Regions from separate parts of the Rothia mucilaginosa genome, predicted to be linked through region 2. Evidence: riboswitches for the same ligand, from Rfam matches in the RefSeq annotation. Region 2 holds a riboswitch; the other holds the start of a gene.
What was found. Region 2 has a riboswitch for thiamine pyrophosphate ahead of RM6536_RS08820 (bifunctional hydroxymethylpyrimidine kinase/phosphomethylpyrimidine kinase). Riboswitches for the same ligand answer to the same signal wherever they lie in the genome.

Region 1: another riboswitch for thiamine pyrophosphate. It lies ahead of RM6536_RS02460 (ECF transporter S component); the one in region 2 lies ahead of RM6536_RS08820 (bifunctional hydroxymethylpyrimidine kinase/phosphomethylpyrimidine kinase).

The regions. Positions count from the first base shown of each region.
Region 1 covers NZ_AP014938.1:643,562-653,948, reverse strand. The annotation lists gene RM6536_RS02475 (septin family protein) at 1-1,208, shown strand, start outside; gene RM6536_RS02470 (MFS transporter) at 1,357-2,793, opposite strand; gene RM6536_RS02465 (DUF4235 domain-containing protein) at 2,954-3,187, opposite strand; TPP riboswitch at 3,454-3,554, shown strand; gene RM6536_RS02460 (ECF transporter S component) at 3,613-4,245, shown strand; gene RM6536_RS02455 (ABC transporter ATP-binding protein) at 4,334-5,956, shown strand; gene RM6536_RS02450 (energy-coupling factor transporter transmembrane component T family protein) at 5,953-6,750, shown strand; gene RM6536_RS02445 (aminotransferase class IV) at 7,031-7,933, opposite strand; gene RM6536_RS02440 (multidrug effflux MFS transporter) at 8,146-9,396, opposite strand; gene RM6536_RS02430 (aminobenzoate synthetase) at 10,231-10,387, opposite strand, start outside.
Region 2 covers NZ_AP014938.1:2,261,316-2,271,702, reverse strand. The annotation lists gene RM6536_RS08835 (DEAD/DEAH box helicase) at 1-493, opposite strand, end outside; gene RM6536_RS08830 (ABC transporter transmembrane domain-containing protein) at 960-2,861, shown strand; gene RM6536_RS08825 (ABC transporter ATP-binding protein) at 2,863-4,614, shown strand; TPP riboswitch at 4,850-5,038, shown strand; gene RM6536_RS08820 (bifunctional hydroxymethylpyrimidine kinase/phosphomethylpyrimidine kinase) at 5,030-6,766, shown strand; gene RM6536_RS08815 (slipin family protein) at 7,248-8,021, opposite strand; gene RM6536_RS08810 (transposase) at 8,319-9,149, opposite strand; gene RM6536_RS08805 (nitric-oxide reductase large subunit) at 9,152-10,387, opposite strand, start outside.

The DNA of each region.
Region 1 (10,387 bases), 670 kb from region 2:
TTGATACTCCTGATGAGGCGTATGCTTCGTTGTCTCGTTTTGATCAGGTGATGCTGGTTCATGCGCCGACTGATGAGTCGGTGATGGATTTGGCGAATCCGTTGATGGGTTCGTTTGATAAGGTTTCGACGCTGCGTGTGGCTGATGATGATTCGGGTATGCAGGATCTGACGAGCCGTATTACGTTGGCGATGATTGAGCAGCTGGTTGGTCGCGGTGTGATGCTGCATGCGGCTGTTATTGGTGACCCTGAGTCGAAGCGTGCTGTGGCGCTGGTGGGTGTTTCTGGTAGCGGTAAGACGACTGCGTCGCGTTTCTTGGGTTCGAAGTTTGCGTACCTGACGGATGAGACTGCGATTATTTCGGATGAGGGTGTTGTGTCGCCGTATCCGAAGCCGCTGTCTGTGATTGTTGACCCGAATGCGCCGAAGGATCAGCAGAACCCGGTGGATTTGGGTTTGAACGTGGTTGATCGTGATGACCTCAGCTATGAGCTGTCGCGTATTGTGTTCATTTCTCGTGATGAGTCGGCTTCTGAGCCGTATTTTGAGCGTGTTCCGCTGCATGAGGCTCTGGTGTTCTTGAGTGAGCAGAGCTCGGGTTTGGCGCGTCACCCTGAGGGTGTTGTGTCGCTGGCTAAGCTGGTGGAGCGTTGCGGTGGTGTGTGGCGCCTGGTGTACTCGGAGATTGAGGATACTCTGCCGCTGGTTCAGGATCTGCTGAATGGTGGTGAGCTGCCGAATGCTGATGAGGTTGAGAAGCTGGAGAAGTACACGGCTGAGGATCACCTGCCGGGTGTGTTCTTGAACGGTACGATTGCGGTGTCTCGTATGCCGGGTACTTCGGGTGTGCGTGTGGGTGAGGACGGCCCGTTCTTGCTGCTGTGTGACACTGAGCTGAATGAGCTGTCTGATTTTGCGGCGGAGTGCTGGCTGCAGGCTGAGGGCGATATTTCGTACGATGACCTGTTTGCGCGTCTGGCTGAGATCTTTGAGGGTCTGCCTGCGGAGGCGTATGACGAGAACCTGAGCGCTCTGGCGGCTGGTTCGATGCTGTGGGTTCGTGTGATTGATGATCCGCTGATTGATGACGCGACCTGGGCTCAGATGACCGGCGATGAGGTTCTGGATGAGGAGGAGCAGCAGATTGCGCTGGATTCTTCTGAGGACGCTGTCTCTGATGATGAGGATGACGTGGTGGAGGACTAGCCACCGCGGCTTACTGAGATCTGCTCGATAGGCACTGCTTAAGCACAAGGGAGGGGCGGGTAGAAGATGATTCTTCTACCCGCCCCTCCCTTTGCGTTTACAGGGTTGCGTTTGCGGGGGTTTATAGGACGCTTAGCCCCGCGACGCCTTACTGGGCTGCCTTGTCGCGGCGCTTCTGCTCACGCTTCTGCTCGCGGCGAGCCGCACGCACACGCAGCGGACCGGGCGCCTTCACCGGCAGCAGCAGGAGCAGACCCGCCACCACAACGATCAGAATACCGAGCACACCCCAAATCTGCGCGCCCATGATGCTCACGCACAGACCGAACAGCATCGGCGCCAGGAAGCTGGTGGCACGACCGGTGGTCGAGTACAGGCCGAACAGCTCACCCTCAGTGCCGGGGTCCGCCAGACGCGCCAGGAAGGTGCGGGACGCCGACTGTGCCGGGCCCACGAACAGGCACAACAGCAGGGCGCATACCCAGAACACGCCCGGTTCGGGGAAGAACATCAGCGGGGTAGCCGCCAAGATAATGCCGACCAGCGAGATAACAATAATCGCCTTCGGTCCCAGGTAGTCATCCAGGTAGCCGCCCAGGATCGCGCCAGCCGCCGCGACAGCGCTACCGGCAATACCGAACAGGATTACCTCGGAAGTGCTGAAACCGAACGTGCCCGCCGCAAGAATACCGCCGAACGTAAAAATACCGGACAGACCATCACGGAACACCGCCGAAGCAATCAGGAACCACAGGGTCTGCGGGGACGTCATCTTCAGCCGCTTAATGGTGCGCCACAGCGCCTTGTAGGAGGCGAGCAGACCGCCCTGACGAGCAGGGGAGAAACGCTCCAGACCCAGCTCCAGGAAACGCAATTCGCGGGTGGGCAGCACCTCCGGCAGGAAGCGCTCGCGGGTGCGCATACGCACCAGCAGAGGCACGCAGAAGATGAGGCACCAGGCGGCGGCGAACAGTGCGACCGCGCGGATGTTCAGGGCGTTATCGGTGGTCAGGCCGAGCACTTCGGGGGTAAGCACAAAACCCCACAGCACCACAGCCAGCGCCAGGATGCCGCCAATGTAGCCGGCAGCCCATCCAGCGCCCGAAATCTTACCGATATTGTCCGGGTTAGAGATGCGCGGCAGCACGGCGTTATAGTTCACGTACGCGAACTCGCTGAACACGCTCGCCGCAGAAATCAGGGTCACACCCAGCCACAGGTACTGCGGGGTGGGAGCCACGAAGAAGCACGCCGCCATCGAAGCGACCAGCAGTAGCGTGTTCACGCCGAGCCAGAAGATGCCCTTGCCGGACTTATCGTTACGCTGACCGGTGACCGGCGCCAGAATCGCAATGAGGAACCCTGCAATGGTCAGACCCAGAGACAGCGCCGAGGAGGTCTCTTCGGGAGTGCCGAAATAGCTACTGGTCAGGTACACGGTGAAGATGAAGGTCATCATAATCGAGTCGAAGCTCGACGAACCAACATCCCACATGACCCAGGACGCGACTGAACGGCGGCTGTTCGCGTGGTCAACGACCCTACGCGGAGCCTTCGTCTTACGGCGGGGAGAAGAAATAGTCATAGTTGTGCTTTCGGATGCCGAGGTGGCGCTTCAGCGTAGCGGCGGCGTGAAACCTGCTGAAGTAGAGCGGGCGTGCTGAAGAGGGAACACCAGGCGGTACGTACCGAGTGGAGATACGTACCGCCTAGTTCATGAACTTTCGCGCGGAAGGCGCAAAGCCTTAGTTGAAGAAACGACGCTGCAGGCGAGCAATACCGAAGCTCACCACAGCACCCACGACGGAGGTCAGAACGGTCCAGAGGATGACCTGACGCAGAGTGTCTTCAGAGTCGTGGGAAATGGCGGGAGGCTGGTTACCGGTAGCCTTGGTCCAGGCTGCGCCCAGACCCTTACCGACCAGGGCTGCTGCGCCCATGTTGATACCCGCAATAGCAAGCTTAGCGACGGGGTTCATGTGTATCTCCTTAGCTGTATACGATGCGGCGTCTCGCCCCGGAACCCCTTCGGGGTTGGGTGAGAAAAGAGCGCCACTCCCTAGCGTATAGGGTTTAAGGCGTTCGTGCCGCCTTGGAGCCTCTCCGTCCCAAAATTGTACACCGTGCAATTCTGTAATGTGGGCAGAAGAACGAAACAAAAAGCGGCAAATTGGCACGAACAGCCAGACACGCCTACAATCGAACCTGGGTTCCCACCCGCACCACAACGGTACGGACAAGGAACCCCAAACGACAGGGGAGCGCCACCGAGGCGCTGAGAGTGCTAAGCAGACCCTCGAACCTGATCCGGTTAGTACCGGCGTAGGGAGTCGAATTTCTTCTCAATGCCCTCGTCCAATCAGAGGGCGAGGACATTCCCCTTCCAACGACGGAAGGATCACCAATGTCACAGAACGCAACCCCCGCCTCCCAGGCATCTAGCCAGGCAGAATCGAAGAAGCCGAACCTGCGCTGGCGAGTCAACGAAATCGTTATCGCCGCAGTTATCGCAGTAGCCTGCGCCGTCATCTTCTGGATCTGGGACATCGCAGTCGGCCCCGCCGCCAAAACTGCACTCGTAGCAGCACCCGAATTCCGCCCCATCGTCGCCGGCGCATGGCTGCTTGGCGGCACCCTCAGCGGCCTGCTCATCCGCAAGCCCGGTGCGGCACTCTTCGGTGAAATCGTCGCAGCATTCATCTCCGTGCTCTTCACCGGCGGCGCGTGGAGTGGTGAAATCCTGATTGCCGGCTTCTTCCAGGGCGTTGGCGCTGAAATCGCCTTCGCAATCTTCCGCTACCGTCGCTGGGACGCATTCGTAGCAGTCTTCGCCGGTGCGCTCAGCGGCCTGTTCATGGGTGTTAACGAAATCTTCATCTACTACCCCGACATGGAACCGGTCAAGGCAATCATCTACGTAGCGTGCGCCGTCATCTCCGGCGCAGTGATCGCAGGCTTCCTCGCATGGATTCTCGTGCAGAACCTCGCCAAGACCGGTGTGCTCTCCTCGCTGGCATCCGGCAAGACCCGCCGCTAACCACCAGCAACTATCCACCGGCTAGTCACTCACCACGAGTCACCACTCGGCACACAACAGCAGCCACACAAAAGGCTAAGGAACCATCATGGAAGCAACACCGCGCGGGGCGCGCATCGAGCTCAACAACTTCAGCTGGCACCACCCCGGACGCCCAGAACCCGTCATCAGCGGACTCAACCTCACCATCAACCCCGGTGAAAAAGTCCTGCTACTGGGCACCTCCGGCGCCGGCAAATCGACGCTCCTGCACGCCATCGCCGGTGTGCTCCACGATGACGACGGCGAATCCGCCGGCGGCACCATCACCATCAACGGGCAAGCACCCGCCGAAGCACGCGGTACCGCAGGCATGATGCAGCAGGACCCCGAATCCTCCATCGTCATGGCAACCGTCGGCAATGACGTAGCGTTCGGCCCCGAAAACCTGCGCGTACCCCGCGAAGAAATCTGGGGCCGCGTCACCGAAGCCCTCACCGCCGTAGGGCTTAACCACCTGCCCCTCGACCACCCCAGCAGCGCACTGTCCGGCGGACAGAAACAGCGCCTCGGCCTGGCGGGCATCCTCTCGATGCACCCCGGCGCCATGATTCTCGACGAACCCACCGCCAACCTCGACCCCTCCGGCGTGCAGGAGGTGCGTGACAGCATCCTCACTGCTGCGGAGGCGACCGGCGCGACCCTGCTCGTCGTAGAACACCGCGTGAGCATCTGGGCGCCGCACATGGACCGCATTATCGTGCTCGGCGAAGGCGGCACCATCACCCACGACGGCGCACCCGACACCGTACTCACCGAAGCACGCCAAGAACTCATCGACGCGGGCGTATGGGTACCCAACTACGTGCCGCGCGCACCGCAGACCGGCGATGTTGTGGGCGGCGAAAGCGAGCACGGCGAGGCGCTACTCCGCGCCGAAAACCTCAGCATCACCCGCGCACAACCCACCCCCAAGCAGCGACGTGCACGCCGACGCACCATCAAACGCCTCGGCGACACCCCCGCACCCGCACCCGTCGACCTGCCCGTACTGCGCGGCGGCATCAACCTCACCCTGCACGCCGGCGAACACCTCAGCGTGCTCGGCCCCAACGGTGCCGGCAAATCGACCCTAGCCCTCACCCTCGCAGGGCTCCTCACCGCGCCCAACGGCACCCTCACCGCCACCGACGCGCTGCGCAATCACGGCGGTCAGACTGCGCACTGGGACGTGCCTACCTGGACCCCCGCCCAAATGCTCAGCCGCATCGGCTACGTCTTCCAAGAACCCGAATACCAATTCATCCGCGGAACCGTACGCGAAGAACTCGAACTCGGCCCCCGCCGACTCGCCGCACTCAACCGCGAACCCCTCAACGAAGACGAGCTCACCACACGCACCGACGAGCTGGCGGCCCGCCTGCGCCTCACCCACCTGCTCGACGCCAACCCCTTCACCCTCTCCGGCGGCGAAAAACGCAGGCTCTCCGTCGCCTCCGCACTCGCCACCGCACCGCGAATCCTCATTCTCGACGAACCCACCTTCGGCCAAGACGCACGAACCTGGGCAGAACTCGTCGACCTCATCCGCGAACTCCTCGCAGGCGGCACCGCCGTCATCTCCATCACCCACGACGAAGACTACACCGCCGCACTCGGCGGCAAATCCATCACGCTCGAAGCCCTAGAACCCTCCGAAGCCATCGCAACCCCCGGAAAGGAGAACGCATGAACACCGACTTCTTCGGCACCATCGACCGAACCAGCTACTTCAGCAACCTCAACGCCGGCGTCAAGCTCGTCGTCTCCTTCGCCCTCATCATCGCCGCACTCATCGTGCGCGACCCCCTCACCTCCGGAATCCTCTTCGCCCTCGAACTGCTCGGATTCATCCTCGTCGGATTCCGACCCGTCAACGTCCTCGCCCGCTTCTGGCCCATCCTCATCGCCGTCATCACCACCGGCTGGTCCGTCGCCATGCTCAGCGCCAAAACCGGCACCACCATCCTCGACCTCGGCTTCAACAGCGTCACCACCGACTCCGCCGCCGTCGGCGCAGCCATGATGATCCGCTCCCTCGCCATGGTCCTACCCACCCTCGCGTTCGTGCTCACCACCGACCCGACCGACCTCGGCGACTCCCTCGCACAAACCTTCAAACTACCCTCCCGGTTCGTGCTCGCCACCGTCGCCGCCCTGCGCCTCGTCGGCATCCTCTTCGCCGAATGGAACGCCCTCGGCCAGGCACGACGCGCCCGCGGACTCGGTGCAGGCCAATCCCTCGCCGGACGCGCCCAAACCTTCGGCGGGCAAAGCTTCGCCCTGCTCGTGCAGGCTATCCGCCGCGGTTCCCGCCTCGCCATCACCATGGAGGCGCGCGGCTTCGGCGCAGGCGAACGCACCTGGGCTCGTGTGCCGTCCTATTCGCCGCGTGACGTGCACGTGAGCATTGCCGCCGCCGTCATTATTGCTGTTGCGTACGGTGCATCTATTGCGGCGGGTACAATCCAGTTCCTCTGGGGCTAGTTCGCTCGGGACATGAGTAGGGAGGCGCTTGTACTCTTCCTTCGCTCCTACAGGGAGGCGGGGTGCCGCATATTTCCTCCGCACCTAGCTCTACTTAGGACGTGGGTAGGGAGGTGCCCGTACTCTTCCTTCGCTCCTACAGGGGCACCCGCCCTCGCTTCGCTTCGGGCACCCTGATGTCGCTTCAGGAAGGTACAGGCACCTCCTGTCCTTGACCTCAGACAGCACGAAGGGACGGTATTATCCTCGCTCGGATAATACCGTCCCTTCTCGTATGCGTTTAGCTCTGCTGCGCCAGGTAGTTCAGCAGCGTAGCGGTCAGCTCCGGGTCATGCGCCAGCGCCGTACCGTTCAGGTGAGTCACCGGCGCAATCAGACGCACCGACGACGCCAGCCACACGCCGTCCGACTCGAACAAATCCTGCGGGTAGAGCGGGCCGAAACCCAGCTCCCAACCAGCCTGGCGTGCCGCCTCGAACACCGCGCCCTGCGTAGTGCCGGGAAGGATGCCGTGGCTCGGCTCAGGCGTGTACAGCACCTTCTTGCCGTCCTCAATCTTGGCAACCAGCACCGAAGAAGTGGCGCCCTCAAGCACGCGACGCTCATCAGTGATGAAGATAGCGTCGTCCGCACCGCGCTCCTGCACATACCGCAGAACCGCCATGTTCACCGCGTAAGAGAGGGTCTTCGCGCCCGCCAGCAGCCACGGGTAGGCGCTGTTATCCATCGGCTCGTGGCCACGCGGCAGCAGCATCGCCTTCACACCCTCGGTACGGCGCTTCACAATGGACGCGGGCACCGGCGACGCCATAATCAGCGTGTACGGGCCCGGCTGCATGGAAGTCACCGCCTGGGTGGGGCCGCGCGAAATAATAATCTTCACGATGTGCTCTTCACCCAGCGCAGTCTCGGCACCGGCGGTCGCCTCACGCATGAGGCGCTCCACCGCCGAACGCAGAATCTCAGGTTCCGGGTCGGGCAAATCCAGCATGCGCGCCGAGGATTCGAGGCGGGACAGGTGCATGCCGAGCTTACGCACGCGACGGTTGACGGACAGCATGGTCTCGAAGACGCCGTCGCCGCGGGTGAAGCCCTGATCATCAACGCTGATGAGGGGCACGGACGGGTCAACGAAGATGCCCTGCGGGTTCTGCTCGTTCAGAAGAATTACGGTACTAGACATAGTTTTATTGTACGTTCGCATCCCTAACCGGCGAGGGAAGACGGTACTCACCCTTGTTCCTGCAGAGGCAGATACGCGAGGCACGCAAAAGGACGGTGTTATCCACGCTCCTACAGGGGCACCCGTCCTCGCTTCGCTTCGGACACCCTGATGTCGCTTACGGATAACACCGCCCCTCCTGGGCATGCGCACAGATATGTACTTGTGAACGGCTAGTGGCCCGCCGCCGGAGCTTTGTGGCTCAGACCGTCCGCCGAGTAGTCCGAATCCTTACGCGGCGTAGTCCACAGCACCAGCGCCGTCAGGACCGCGAAACCCAGGATGGAGAAGCCCATCGGCAGGTACTCATGCTCACCAGCAATCGACACCAGCGGCGCCGCCAACGCACCCAGCAGAGCCTGAACCGTGCCCATCACCGCCGACGCACTACCTGCCATGTGGCGCGCCTCGTTCAACGCCAACGCCGAAGCATTACCAAAAATCAGACCGCACGAGCTGGTCAGCAGGAACAGCAGAATCAGGGTCGGTACCAGCGAAATACCGACCAGGAAGCTGACCGTCAGCAGCGCAGAAACCACGAGCAGACTAATCACACCGACGTTCACGATGCGGCGCTGCGCCACACGACCCACCAGCTTCGTCGCAATCGCACTGAACAGCACAATGCCGATCGAGTTCACACCGAACACGATCGTGAACTGGGTTTCGGACAAGCCCAGAATCTTCTGCAACACAAACGTCGAACCGGAAATGTACGAGAACAGCGCACCAAACGCGAAGCACATCGTCAGCATGAAACCCAGGTAGCGGCGAATCTTGAAGACCTTCGGCAGCTCAGAGTACACGCTCAAGGCAGTGCCCTGGTAGCGTTCCTCCACCGGCAGGGTCTCCTTGATCACGAAGATCACGCCGAGCATCATAACCGCGGTAATCACGCTGAGCACATGGAAAATATCGCGCCAATTACCCCACGACAGCACCCAGCCACCAAACAGTGGCGCAAGCACCGGCGCGAAGCCGTTAATCATCATCATGACGCCCATGAGCTTAGCCGTCGCCAGGCCCTGAGTCGTATCAGCCACGATGGAACGCGCCAGCACCGCACCAATCGAACCGGCGAAACCCATCATGAAACGCGCAAAAATCAGCAGCTCAATATTCGGCGCGAAACCACACGCCACCGTCGCAATAAAGCAGATGACCACACCGAACAGCAGCGGCTTGCGGCGGCCCGTCTTATCCGACAGCGGACCCACGACCAGCTGGCCGAGTGCCATACCAACCATGAATGCGCTCAACGTCAGTGACGCGTTCGTGCTGGTAGTGTTCAGGTTCTCAGCGACTGCAGGCAGCGCCGCCAGGTACATGTCCGTAGCCAGCGGTGCGATAGCAGTCAGCAGCGCCAAAACAACAACGAAAAGGGGCGATAGCCCAAAAGAGGTCTTAATCGACTTCGAAGACATTAGTCTTAGTTTTTCTTTCTGCGTGATGCGCGTGCAACGGCGCCTGCGGCTCTACACAACGTGGATGCGGTGGTACCGCTCCGGGGGATGAGCTTGCGCAGGCTAGAAGCACAACCTTTTCACGGTAGCAGAATTGGGTGTGGCTTCGTAAGTTAAATGTTTGACATTTTTTCGATTCGGGAGGGACGCTCCGTTTAGTTCCTTTGTGCTTGGTTGGCTTACTAGTTGGCATAGAAGGCGGCGCTCGCCCTCGTTCCTACAGGGGTAGGGGGGGGGGAGGGTGCGCCACATATTTCCTCCGCGCCTACGCAGGGGCACCCGTCGCACAGACGCTCCGCCTCTCCTTGCTCCGCTGCGGAGAGCGTCTGTGCGACACCCTGAGGGCGCTTCCGGAAAACGTGGCTGCACCCAACGCATGCTGGGGTAAAAGGATGGTGTTAGCCACGCCCCGTTGAAGAAATATTTGAGAAATATTCTTGAGAAGGATTGCTCGGGGCGACCGCATAACTTACGTTGGTCATACCACGCGATACAACCGGAGGGAGCACCTCAGATGCGCAATCACTATTACAAATATTTGCTATGCATCCTGCTGCTTATAGCTTGCGTCTTGCTCATAATCCTTGCGGTGCTTTCTAACAACAACCCGGGTAACGAAAAAGACGGCACAGCCTCCACACACGCGCCGAGCAATACCTCAACCTACTGGGATAAAGACCGCATGGAATCCGCCAGCCCGGCTCCCATGCCTAAGTAAAACAGCCTCTAAATAGCGTAGGGCCCAATGCTTCGAGATACACCAAGCATTGGGCCCTACTGTCTTGTAGGTGGCTGCTACTGCGCCGCGCTGTCGTAGATAAAGTCCACGGTCGCGTAGTCCTCCGGGATTTCGGCGAGCAGCGCCTCCTCCTGCGCCGCCCAACGCTCCCAGTGCGGGCGGAACGTGTCACCGTCACGAGCCATGGCGCGTTCGTAACGCACCTCGTCCGGG
Region 2 (10,387 bases):
AATGGAACTCGTCCATAATGACCTGGCAGAGGTCGGCATCCTTACCCTCGCGCAGGGCAATATTGGCGAGAATTTCCGCGGTGCAGCAGATAATGGGCGCCTCCGTATTAATGGCGGAGTCGCCGGTAATCATGCCCACGTTCTCGGCACCAAAAATATCGATTAGGTCAAAGAACTTCTCAGACACCAGCGCCTTAATGGGGGCGGTGTAGTAGGAGCGCTGACCGGTCGCCAGGCCCGTAAAATGCGCGGCAACAGCCACAGTGGACTTACCCGAACCGGTCGGGGTTGCCAACACCACGTTATGCCCGGCGGCAATGCTCAGAACAGCCTCGTCCTGCGTGGGGTACAGGGTCATGCCGCGGGTCGAAATCCACTCGGTGAACGCCTCATAGATTTCTTCGGCGGTGAGGGGGTTGCCCTTGAAATCGCGTCGATTGTAGTCGCCGGGATTCTCACCCAGCGAGGGAGAAAGAAAATTCAAAATACTCATGAGAATTCCAGTCTATCGGGAATAGGGCGGGCGCGGGGGCGTTATCGTTACGAGGGAACAACTCGGCAGGGGTGCGAAGGCGCGTGCTCTCATGCGGGAAACCACAAAGTTCAGGTAGGGTAGAACAAAGCGCTTTAGGTGCAGGTTAGGTGCAGCGATGCACAACCTCGCGCTCAGAAAGTCTGCGTTCAGAAGGTTGAACGCACAGGGCTCCACACTGCAGAGCTCCAGGCCGTAGGGCGCCAGGCTGTAGGGCTACACCCCGTCGGGTTCTATGCCGCATGGCTCCGCGCCGCATAAATGACCGCGTAGGTTCAAGTCCGCCGATTGATGCCGGCTTATATTGCGCGGTTGATACACGCCCCAGATACGTTGCACAAAATAACGACACGCCCCACTTAACACACTTATAGTGTTGCGTGCCACATTGATAAAGGAATAGGGTAAGAGAAAGGAGAGACGTTGAATGACTGAATACAACGCTGACAAGGCACAAGAAAACGCTGCGCGTGAAGAAGCTGCGCACGAAGAAACCCTGCATAACAAAACCACGCAGGAAAAAGCCGCGCAGAAAAATGCTGCGCAGAAAAAATCTGCACCGGAAATAACCGGCAGCGAACTGCGCAAGGCTGAAGAAGAAGCCCTCAAAAAGCGCCTCGCCCTGCGAGTCACCGCGCCCGGACACAAATACCCCTGGCACCGCTGGGTAATCCCCATCCTCGGAGAAACCACCGCAGGTATTGGTGCAATCCTGATCCCCGTCATGGTGGGTCAATTCATCAACCAGCACATCGCTGGCAAAGCCCCCGACGCCTGGCCCATGTTCTGGGTCGTCGTCGCCGCTATCACCTTCATCGTGATTAACGAGTTCTTCGGCTGGGGTACCTCCATGACCCTCAGCGCGGAACTCGGCCGCGACTGGCGCGCCTACATTAACCGGCTCATGGGACGCACCCGCACAACCGTTGACGCGGGTGAAGCAGTCACCGTCATGAACAAAGACGTACGACGTGTTACCAACGTCTACTTCTCACTGCCGCTATTCGTCAACGCTATGATTATCGCGTCCCTCGGTGCCGTGCAGCTCTGGCTCATCAACCCTGTCACCGCGGTCGTTACCCTCATCGGTACGCTCATTGTGGTCGGCGTGATTGCCTGGTACTCGTCCTTCCTCGAATCGAAGATTGGCGACTACCGTGAGAAGGACGGCGAAGCCTCCTCGCGCGCCTCCGACATCGCCACCGGTCTGCGCACCATCGCCGGCCTGGGCGCTGAAGAGCAGATGCGTGAACGCTACCACCGCGGCACCGACGAAGTCTTCGATAGCTACATGCGCTACGAAAAGACGCACCGCTGGATGTACCTCATCCGCGCGTTGCTTGGTGGCGTCGTGACCCTGCTCGGCATCGGCTTCGCCCTCACCGGTCACGTCGAAAACGGCCGCTGGGTCTCCGACACCCCCGCCGCGTCCCTGGTGACCGTCGCCTCCATTATTGCGATGATGGGCGGCCCCATCTGGATTACCCAGAACTTCCTGACGGAATGGCGCTACGCCAAGATTGCGCTCGCCAAAATCGCCCGCCTCGAAGGTCACGCTGGCGTACGCCAGGGCGTGCTGAAGAAGCCGCGTACCGACGAAGAAATGGCGCAGCTGGCGCGCGCCGAACAGGCAGCTGAGGCGAGCACCCTTGAGGTGCCCGTACCCGTCGCCCCCGCCGGTGCTAGCAACCCGCGCATCGTGTACGTCAACCCGCGCGACTACAACCTCACCGCGCAGGACTACGCCGAGGCGCTCGCCCGCACCCTGCGCCGCGGGGGAGAGGACCTCAAGGACGCTACCGGCCGCCGCGTGCTGCTGAGCGAACCGAACCCCATGATTTTCGCGGGAACCCTGCAGGAGCATCTGCGCCTGGGCACCGTGCCGAACCCCGACGAGGAGCTGGCACAGGCAAAGGACCAGGAGCTGCTGAAGATTACCGACTCCCGCGAAATCGCCTACCGACTGGGCGGACGCAACCCCGAAGACTACTTCGCCGCCCGCATCACCACTGAAGGCGCAAACCTCTCCGGTGGTCAGCGTCAGCGTCTGGCACTCGCCCGCGCACTCGCGCAGGATGCGCAGGTGCTCATCCTGACCGAGCCGCTGAACTCCGTGGACGAACCCAGCCAGCGCTACATCTACGATGCGATGGAAACTCAGATCGGTAGCGACCGCCTGCCCGTCGGCTACCCCGGCCTGCTACAGGATTTGGAGCAGGTCTACGTTATCTCCACGACCGCGGAGACGACCCGCCGCATGGAACGCGACGGCTACCCAGCCGCCGACTCGGGAACTCCCGCAACCACTCAGAACCAGGAGGTGAACTAGCATGGCAAAGCAGCTTCCCATTGAAACCCCCGCCTACGTGGCACGCCGCATGTGGAACTACCTCGTGGCCCATAAGGGGCGCGCCCTCTACACCTTCGTCATCTACATGGTCAGCACCCTCATGGGTGCGGTGGTGCCCCTGCAGATTGGTGCCACCGTGGACGACGTGGTGGCGGGCAAGTTCTCCAGCTACCCGTGGCAGCCGATCCTGATTATCCTGGCGGCGTTCATCGTGCAGGCGGTGACCCTCATGGTCTCCTCGTACAGTGCTGCGCGACTGGGTGCACTCGTTACCCGCGACACCAACCAGGACACCCTCGACGGCACCCTCGACCTGGATGCACGCACCGTGGAAGAAGCAGGTAGCGGCGACCTGCTCACCCGTGTGACCGATGACCTGTCCTCGGCTGCAAGCTCTGTCAGTACAGACCTTCTCGGTGCAATCTACGTGGTGCTGTACTTCGTTATCTCCACGATTTCCCTGGCGTTTGTGAGCCCGGCTATGGGTCTGATTATGCTGCCCATGATTGCCGGTCTTGCCCTCATCATGTCGAAGATGCTGCCGCTCATGGCGGCACGCAACCAGACCGCCCAGGAGTGCGTGAGTGACCTCAACAGCGTGCTGACCGAGAACATTCGCGGCACCTCCACGATTCGCGAGCTGGGCGTTCACGCCGCCCGTGAAGAGGTTTTCTCCGCTGAGAACAAGGAACGTTTGTTTGGCGCGCAGCTGGGCATGGTGCGCATCCGCCAGCTGTACTTCACCGTGGACGCCATCAACGCCTGGATCCCCACGGTTCTGTGCATGCTCTGGGGTGCCGCCTGTGTGGCTCTCGGCTGGGCAAGCTGGGGCGCCGTAGCGACTGCCTCGGTCATGGTTTTCAGCCTGCGAACCCTCGCCGACATGCTGAACAACCACGTCAGCAGCCTGCGCATCATGCTCGTGAACATGGGCCGCGTGTTTGGTGTGGTCTCCCTGGCGAAGAAACAGCGTGAGGAGCGTGCACAGCACCGCGCCGAAGCGTTCGCCGCCGTGTCTGATGAAGCCGTGAAGAACCCGGAGTATGCCATTGACTGCTCCCACGTCGCCTATGGCTACTCGCCGGACGCCCTGGTGCTTGAAGGTATCAACCTGAAGATTCGCCGCGGTGAGGCGCTTGCCCTGGTGGGCCGTTCCGGCTCGGGTAAGACCACCCTGGCTCGTCTGATTGGTGGTTCGCTGACCGCCCTGGACGGCACTATCACCGTGATGGGTCGCCCGGTCGGTCACGGCGACTTCCCGACCGATGCCGCCGCCGATGGCCGCCCGCGCCTGCTGGTCTGCACCCAGGAAGCGCACGTCTTCTTCGGCACTCTCGCCGATAACTTTACGGTGGTCGTGCCGGATGCAACCGTCGAGCAGATGGGCGAGGCGCTGGACGCTATCGGTGCCCGCTGGTGGCGCGACCTGCCGCAGGGCATGGATACTGTCGTCAGCGGCGCGGATTCGCCGCTGACTCGCGACCAGATTCAGCAGCTGGCGCTGGCACGTATTGTGCTTGCTGACCCGCACGCCGTGATTCTGGACGAATCCACCACCCAGCTGGAACTTGCGGACGCAACCGAGTCCCTGAGCGCCGTGCTGGCGAACCGTGCGGTGCTGATTATTTCGCACGATGCGCGTATCGCCTCGCTGGCTGACCGCGCGGTCCTGCTGCACGAGGGCAGGATCATTGCGGAGGGTTCACCGGCAGAGATTTTCGCCCTGACCTAAGCCTGGTGGATATGTCCGGCGATATGCCCGGCTGATAGTGCCCGGTACCGTCTAAAGCGGTGCCGGGCACTACGTGTTTAACGGGTGGTTTTCGAACAAGGGAGCCCTGAAACCTGCGCTGGAAAACCCGGGTCGGAGTGGGGTGCAGCAACGCAATGCTCAAACGAAAATTTCGGAGAGATTCGCTGGGCACCCGCAAAACTTTCAGCTCCTGAGAATCGTTGTGATAACCTGGCAGAGCGATATGGGGTGCCTTGAGACGCCCGCGACCCGCCAACCCGCCCAACACGCACCCAATGAAGGGTATACGGGGCATACGGCACAGGGGCGCACGAAACGGCGTAAGAACACTCAAGGCTGAGAGAATCACCCATTGAACCTGCTCTAGTTCGAACTAGCGAAGGGATTATCGATTATGGCAGAGCAGCCTACCGCGCCCGCGTGCGCACCCACCAACCCCTCCAATCCTGTACCCAGCGCGAGTGTATCCGGGGCACCTGGGACCTCTAGGGTGCCGAGGGTTCTGTCCATTGCGGGAACCGACCCCTCCGGCGGTGCGGGTATTCAGGCGGACCTGAAGTCCATTACCGCATCCGGCGGTTACGGAATGTGCGTGACCACCTCACTGGTCGCCCAGAACACCTGCGGAGTGCGTGAAGTATTTACCCCGCCCCTGGAATTTTTGACCGCGCAGCTTGCCGCCGTTTTTGATGACGTCACGGTTGACGCCGTAAAAATCGGTATGCTCGGCGACGCGGATACGATCCGTACCGTCCGCACCTGGCTGAGCGAGCACCCCGTGCCCGTGGTCGTGCTCGACCCGGTCATGATTGCTTCTAGCGGTGACCGCCTGCTGCAGGCGGAAGCAGAGCAGGCACTGCGCGACCTCGTGCCGCTCGTGGATGTGATTACCCCGAACATTCCGGAGCTTGCCGTGCTCTGCCAGAAGGAGCCCGCCCAGACCTTTGATGAGGCGCATGAACAGGCGGCGAACCTTGCGGCATCGACCGGAACCACCGTGATTGTGAAGGGCGGCCACCTGTGCGGTCAGGACGCCGGTAACACCGCGGTCTTCCCGGATGGCACCTGCGCACACGTGCGCACCCCGCGTCTGGAGAGCCGCAATACGCACGGCACCGGATGCTCCCTGTCCTCCTCGCTGGCAACCCGCCTGGGCGTGGAACTGCTCCGGCATACCGAAGCCGCAGAATCTTCTGAGGGCGAGAAGAATGCTCTGACCAGCGAAGACACTCACCGCGCCCTGCAGTGGAGCACCCGCTGGCTCCACGAATCCATCGCCGCAGGTGCCGGGTTGCAGGTCGGCTCCGGTGAGGGCCACGGCCCGGTGGATCACGCCGCCCGTGCCCGCCGTCTGGAGGCTGCCGCCTCCGCGTACCCGTGGCATCACCTGCTCGCCACCACCGACTCCGAGGGCAATACTCTGGATGGCACCAGCCCGGAGCGTCTGCTACCGGTCAGCCCCGTGCCCGCCGGTGAAGCCGTCGTGAAGCCCGCCGGTCCGTGGACCGCCGCCCTCTGGGCTGCCGGTGGCGAAACCTGGCGTCAGATTCTGGGCCTGCCCTTCGTGCGTGCCCTCGGTGACGGCACCCTCGACGAGGACCTGTTCTCCTTCTATCTGGACCAGGACGCTCTCTACCTGCGCGACTATTCGCGTGCGCTCGCGACCCTCTCGGCGCGTGCTGATACCGCTGAGGCGCAGGTGCACTGGGCAGCCGGTGCGCACGAGGCGATTGCCGCCGAATCGCAGCTGCACGAGGGCTGGCTGGCGAACCGTGCGCGTCTGGGTGGCCCCTCGCCGATTACGATGGGGTACACGAATTTTCTGCGTGCCTCCGCCGCCGGTGATGATTACGTGGTCGGTGCCGCCGCGATTCTGCCCTGCTACTGGCTGTACGAAGAGGTGGGCGCTGTGCTCTCCTCGAAGAATCACGCGGACCACCCGTACGCGGAGTGGCTGAGCATGTACGGTGGCGAAGAGTTCGCCGCGGATGTGGCGCGTAGCCTCGCGGAGGTGGAGCGTGCGTTTGAGGCAGCTTCACCGGCTCAGCGTGTGCGTGCGGCGCAGGCGTACTTGTCGGCGTGCGTGTATGAGCGTGAGTTCTTTGACCAGGCGCACCGAGCATTGCGTTAGTTTGCTGGGCGCTGCGCTAGCTGACGGGCGCCGCGCTAGGGGTTTGCGCTGTAGCCCCAGCCCGCAAGGTGTTTTAGGCGCCGATTCTGGGCTGAATACCGCCCCGGCATGGCATGAGATGGGTGATTGATGCTTCACTCAGACTGCCGCCGGTTCGGGGTGTGTGCCGGTTATGCTTAAGGCGTCGGTGAAAACCGTTTGCGGTAGGATTCCGGCCCTCACCCAACTGGCTGATGTACCTGCCGCGCCCGCACCTCTACGGCGTGTAACCGACCTAGGAAAGTTTGGCCCGTCGCAACCACCTCATCCAACCCCCGCGGCGGGCCAAACGCCTTCCTTTTGAAAGCGTTTCGCGTGTGAATCCCGCATAGAAATATCCCGTGCAGATACTCTCATCTGCACGGGATATTTCTATGTTCGCAGTTGCGGGTCAGCCGCCGCGGCGGGTACTTCAAGCTAGTACATCAAGCGGGGGAGTAGCCTACTTGCTCTCGCCCTTGAGTGCGCCCACGAGCGGGCCAATCACGTCCATAGGCAGCGGGAAGACCACGGTCGAGTTCTGGTCGGCGCCCAGCTCCAGCAGGGTCTGCAGGTAACGCAGCTGCAGGGAGGCGGGGGACTGGCTCAGAATGTCGGATGCTTCCTTCAGCTCGCTCGAAGCCTCCAGCTCACCGCGTGCCGAAATGATCTTTGCGCGGCGCTCACGCTCAGCCTCAGCCTCGCGAGCCATGGCACGCTGCATAGCCTCGGGAATCTCAACGTCCTTAATTTCGACGAGCTCCACCTGAATACCCCACGGTTCGGTGCGCGAACCGATGATGGAACGCAGGTCCTCGTTCAGGTCCTCGCGGTGCGCGAGCAGGGTGTCCAGGTCAACGCGACCGAGCAGGGAACGCAGGGTGGTCTGCGCAATCTGGCTGGTGGCAATCGGGTAGTTCTCAACCTCAAGCACAGCGTTCTTGGCGTTGGTCACGCGGAAGAGGACCACGGCGTTCACGCGGGCGGGGACGTTGTCCTTGGTGATGACTTCCTGCGGGGGAATGGTCAGGGTGATGACACGCATATCAACGCGCTGCAGGGAGTCAACGAGGGGGAAGACGACGTTCAGGCCGGGCTTCAGCTCCGAACGCAGGTGGCCGAAGCGGAAGGAGATGCCACGCTCGTATTCGGGGATGACGCGGAACATACGAATCAGAATAAAAAGAACAATAACGGCAACTGGGATGAGGATAGTTGCCAAAGTGACGGGATCCATGGTTTTCCTTCACAAGAATTGGGGGAGGACGGTATGTGTGCCCACCTGCCCGCGCCTCATACGGTGCAGGTAGTAGGGGTGTGTAGTAGGGGGTGCCCAGTACCGGGCTGTGTGTGGGGGAGTTTAGGGAGGGGAATTTTCCGTTCCGGTGGCATGCGGTGGTCGGCGCCCCGGCGGCACCCCGCATGGAAAACTCAAAAGAGGAATAAAAGAGAAATCCACACAGGGTAGCCGCCGAAGCTAACAGACGGACCCAACCGACCGGTCAGCCGCCGGAACGGAAAAACCTATGCAGCGCTACTTCTTCGCCATTTCCTCCGCGGCCTCAACCTCAGCCAGGTTCTGCTCCTGCAAGACCTCGTTCGTGGTCTTGTGCAGTCGCTTAACCGAGGTGCCGGTACCGCTCCATGCGGGGCGGTCCGGGTCGAGGACGGAGGTACGAACCGGCAGGGTTGCATCCGCAATCATCTGCTTGCGTGCCTGATCGGTACGGCGCTTACGCTCATTCGAAACGCCACCCCACTTCGCCGCGAAACGATCCATCTTCACGTTCACCGACTCATCAGCGGTGGATGCGTGAATATGCTTCGGATCGTTCTCGAAGTTCGCGGGGGAACGCATGAGCTTCACAGCCAGCGGGTAGGTCAGCGACAGGCAGACCACCGCGGTGGCACCCTCCACCAGAAGCTCCAGCGGGGAGTGCCAGACGATGGCGGCACCAATCAGGGTGACCACACCCAGCAGTGACACGGCAACCGCTAGCCCGCGGTGGAAACGACCCGACTCGGAGTAGGGCCATTCGTCCACTTCACGGGTAAGCTCGCGGCCGTTCGCCGAGACGGTGCAGCTGTCCTTAATAGGGCAGGTGTTGCACACGCTCGGCTTGGCGCGGTAACGCATCACTCGGTTATCCGAGTCGAAGGCAGTAGCCCACAGCCACTGGTCTTCGGGACAGAGCCACGCGTCGCTCTCTTCGTGGTAGGTGAACCCGAAGGTTCGCGCCGCCACCATGCGCTGACTGGTGCGCTTAGCGAGAATATCGAAGCCCCAACCCACGGCGACCAGGCCGAGCGCGTACGCGCAGGCCAGCCACACGAGGAAAGAAACTCCAGCAATCTGCTCAGGCATGATTAGCCTCGACGATCGCTACGGTAGGGGCTGGTCTGCTCGGGCAGCTCCTCGGCAGCCTTCGCGCCGGCGAACTCTGCGATGCGAGCGTCCTCAACCACCTCGTACAGCGGCGGCTCGGGCAGCTCAAGGACGGTCTCCTTGCCCTTCTTCGAGAAGATGGCCTGGAGAGCCAGCAGAGCCAGCTTAATCAGCGGGATGATGCCGACCAGGAAGATCACGTCACCGGGCATACGCATCCAACCCATTACGGCGGAAGCACCGTCGTGAATGAACGCGAAGGAACGAGCCTCGTAGTAGCCCTCACCCACGGACTTGTACAGCTGAGCAATACCCAGCGGCAGCAGCGAGATGAAGGACATCCACAGCAGACCAATGTTCAGAGTCCAGAAGGAGAACTTCAGACCCTTCTCAGGCCACTTGTCCTCGGGAATCAGGTAGCGCAGACCAAACACCGCGAACGCGATTGCGAGCATACCGTACACACCCATCATGGAGGCGTGTGCGTGGTTTGCGGTCAGCGCGGTACCAATTTCGAAGTAGGACACGATCGGCAGGTTAATCAGGAAGCCGAACACGCCAGCGCCGAGGAAGTTCCAGAAGCCCACGGCAATCAGGAACATGACAGCCCAACGGTGCGGGAAAGGCTTGGTGCGGTTGGAGTACTGGCGAGCACCCAGCTGCATGAAGCCCCACGCCTCAACGGTCAGGAAGGTCAGCGGAATAACCTCAGCAGCCGAGAAGAACGCACCGAATGCCATCTGCTCGGAGGGGGTACCGACGAAGTAGGTGTGGTGCAGAGTACCGATCACACCACCGACGGAGTAGAGCACGGCGTCCATCATGATGATGGAGATTGCGATGCGCTCGCGAACCACGCCGAGCAGCACGAAGATGTACGCAACCATGACGGTGGTGAACAGTTCGAGGAAGTCCTCCACCCAGAGGTGAACCACCCAGAATCGCCAGAACTCGGCGACGGTCACGTGAGTACGCTGACCTGCGAGCAGGCCGACCGCGTAGAACATGGGGATGGCGAGACCGGAGAAGAGGAACAGCCACGGCAGGGAGGTCTTCTTCGAGCCCTTCAGGCGAGCGGAGAGGGTACGCCAGACGATGACGATCCAGATGAACATACCCGCGGTGAGCAGGATCTGGAAGAATCGCGGCAGGTCCAGGAACTCCCACTGCTGCGAGAAGATGGAGTTGGTGGGGACCAGACCCTTCTGCGAGAACCA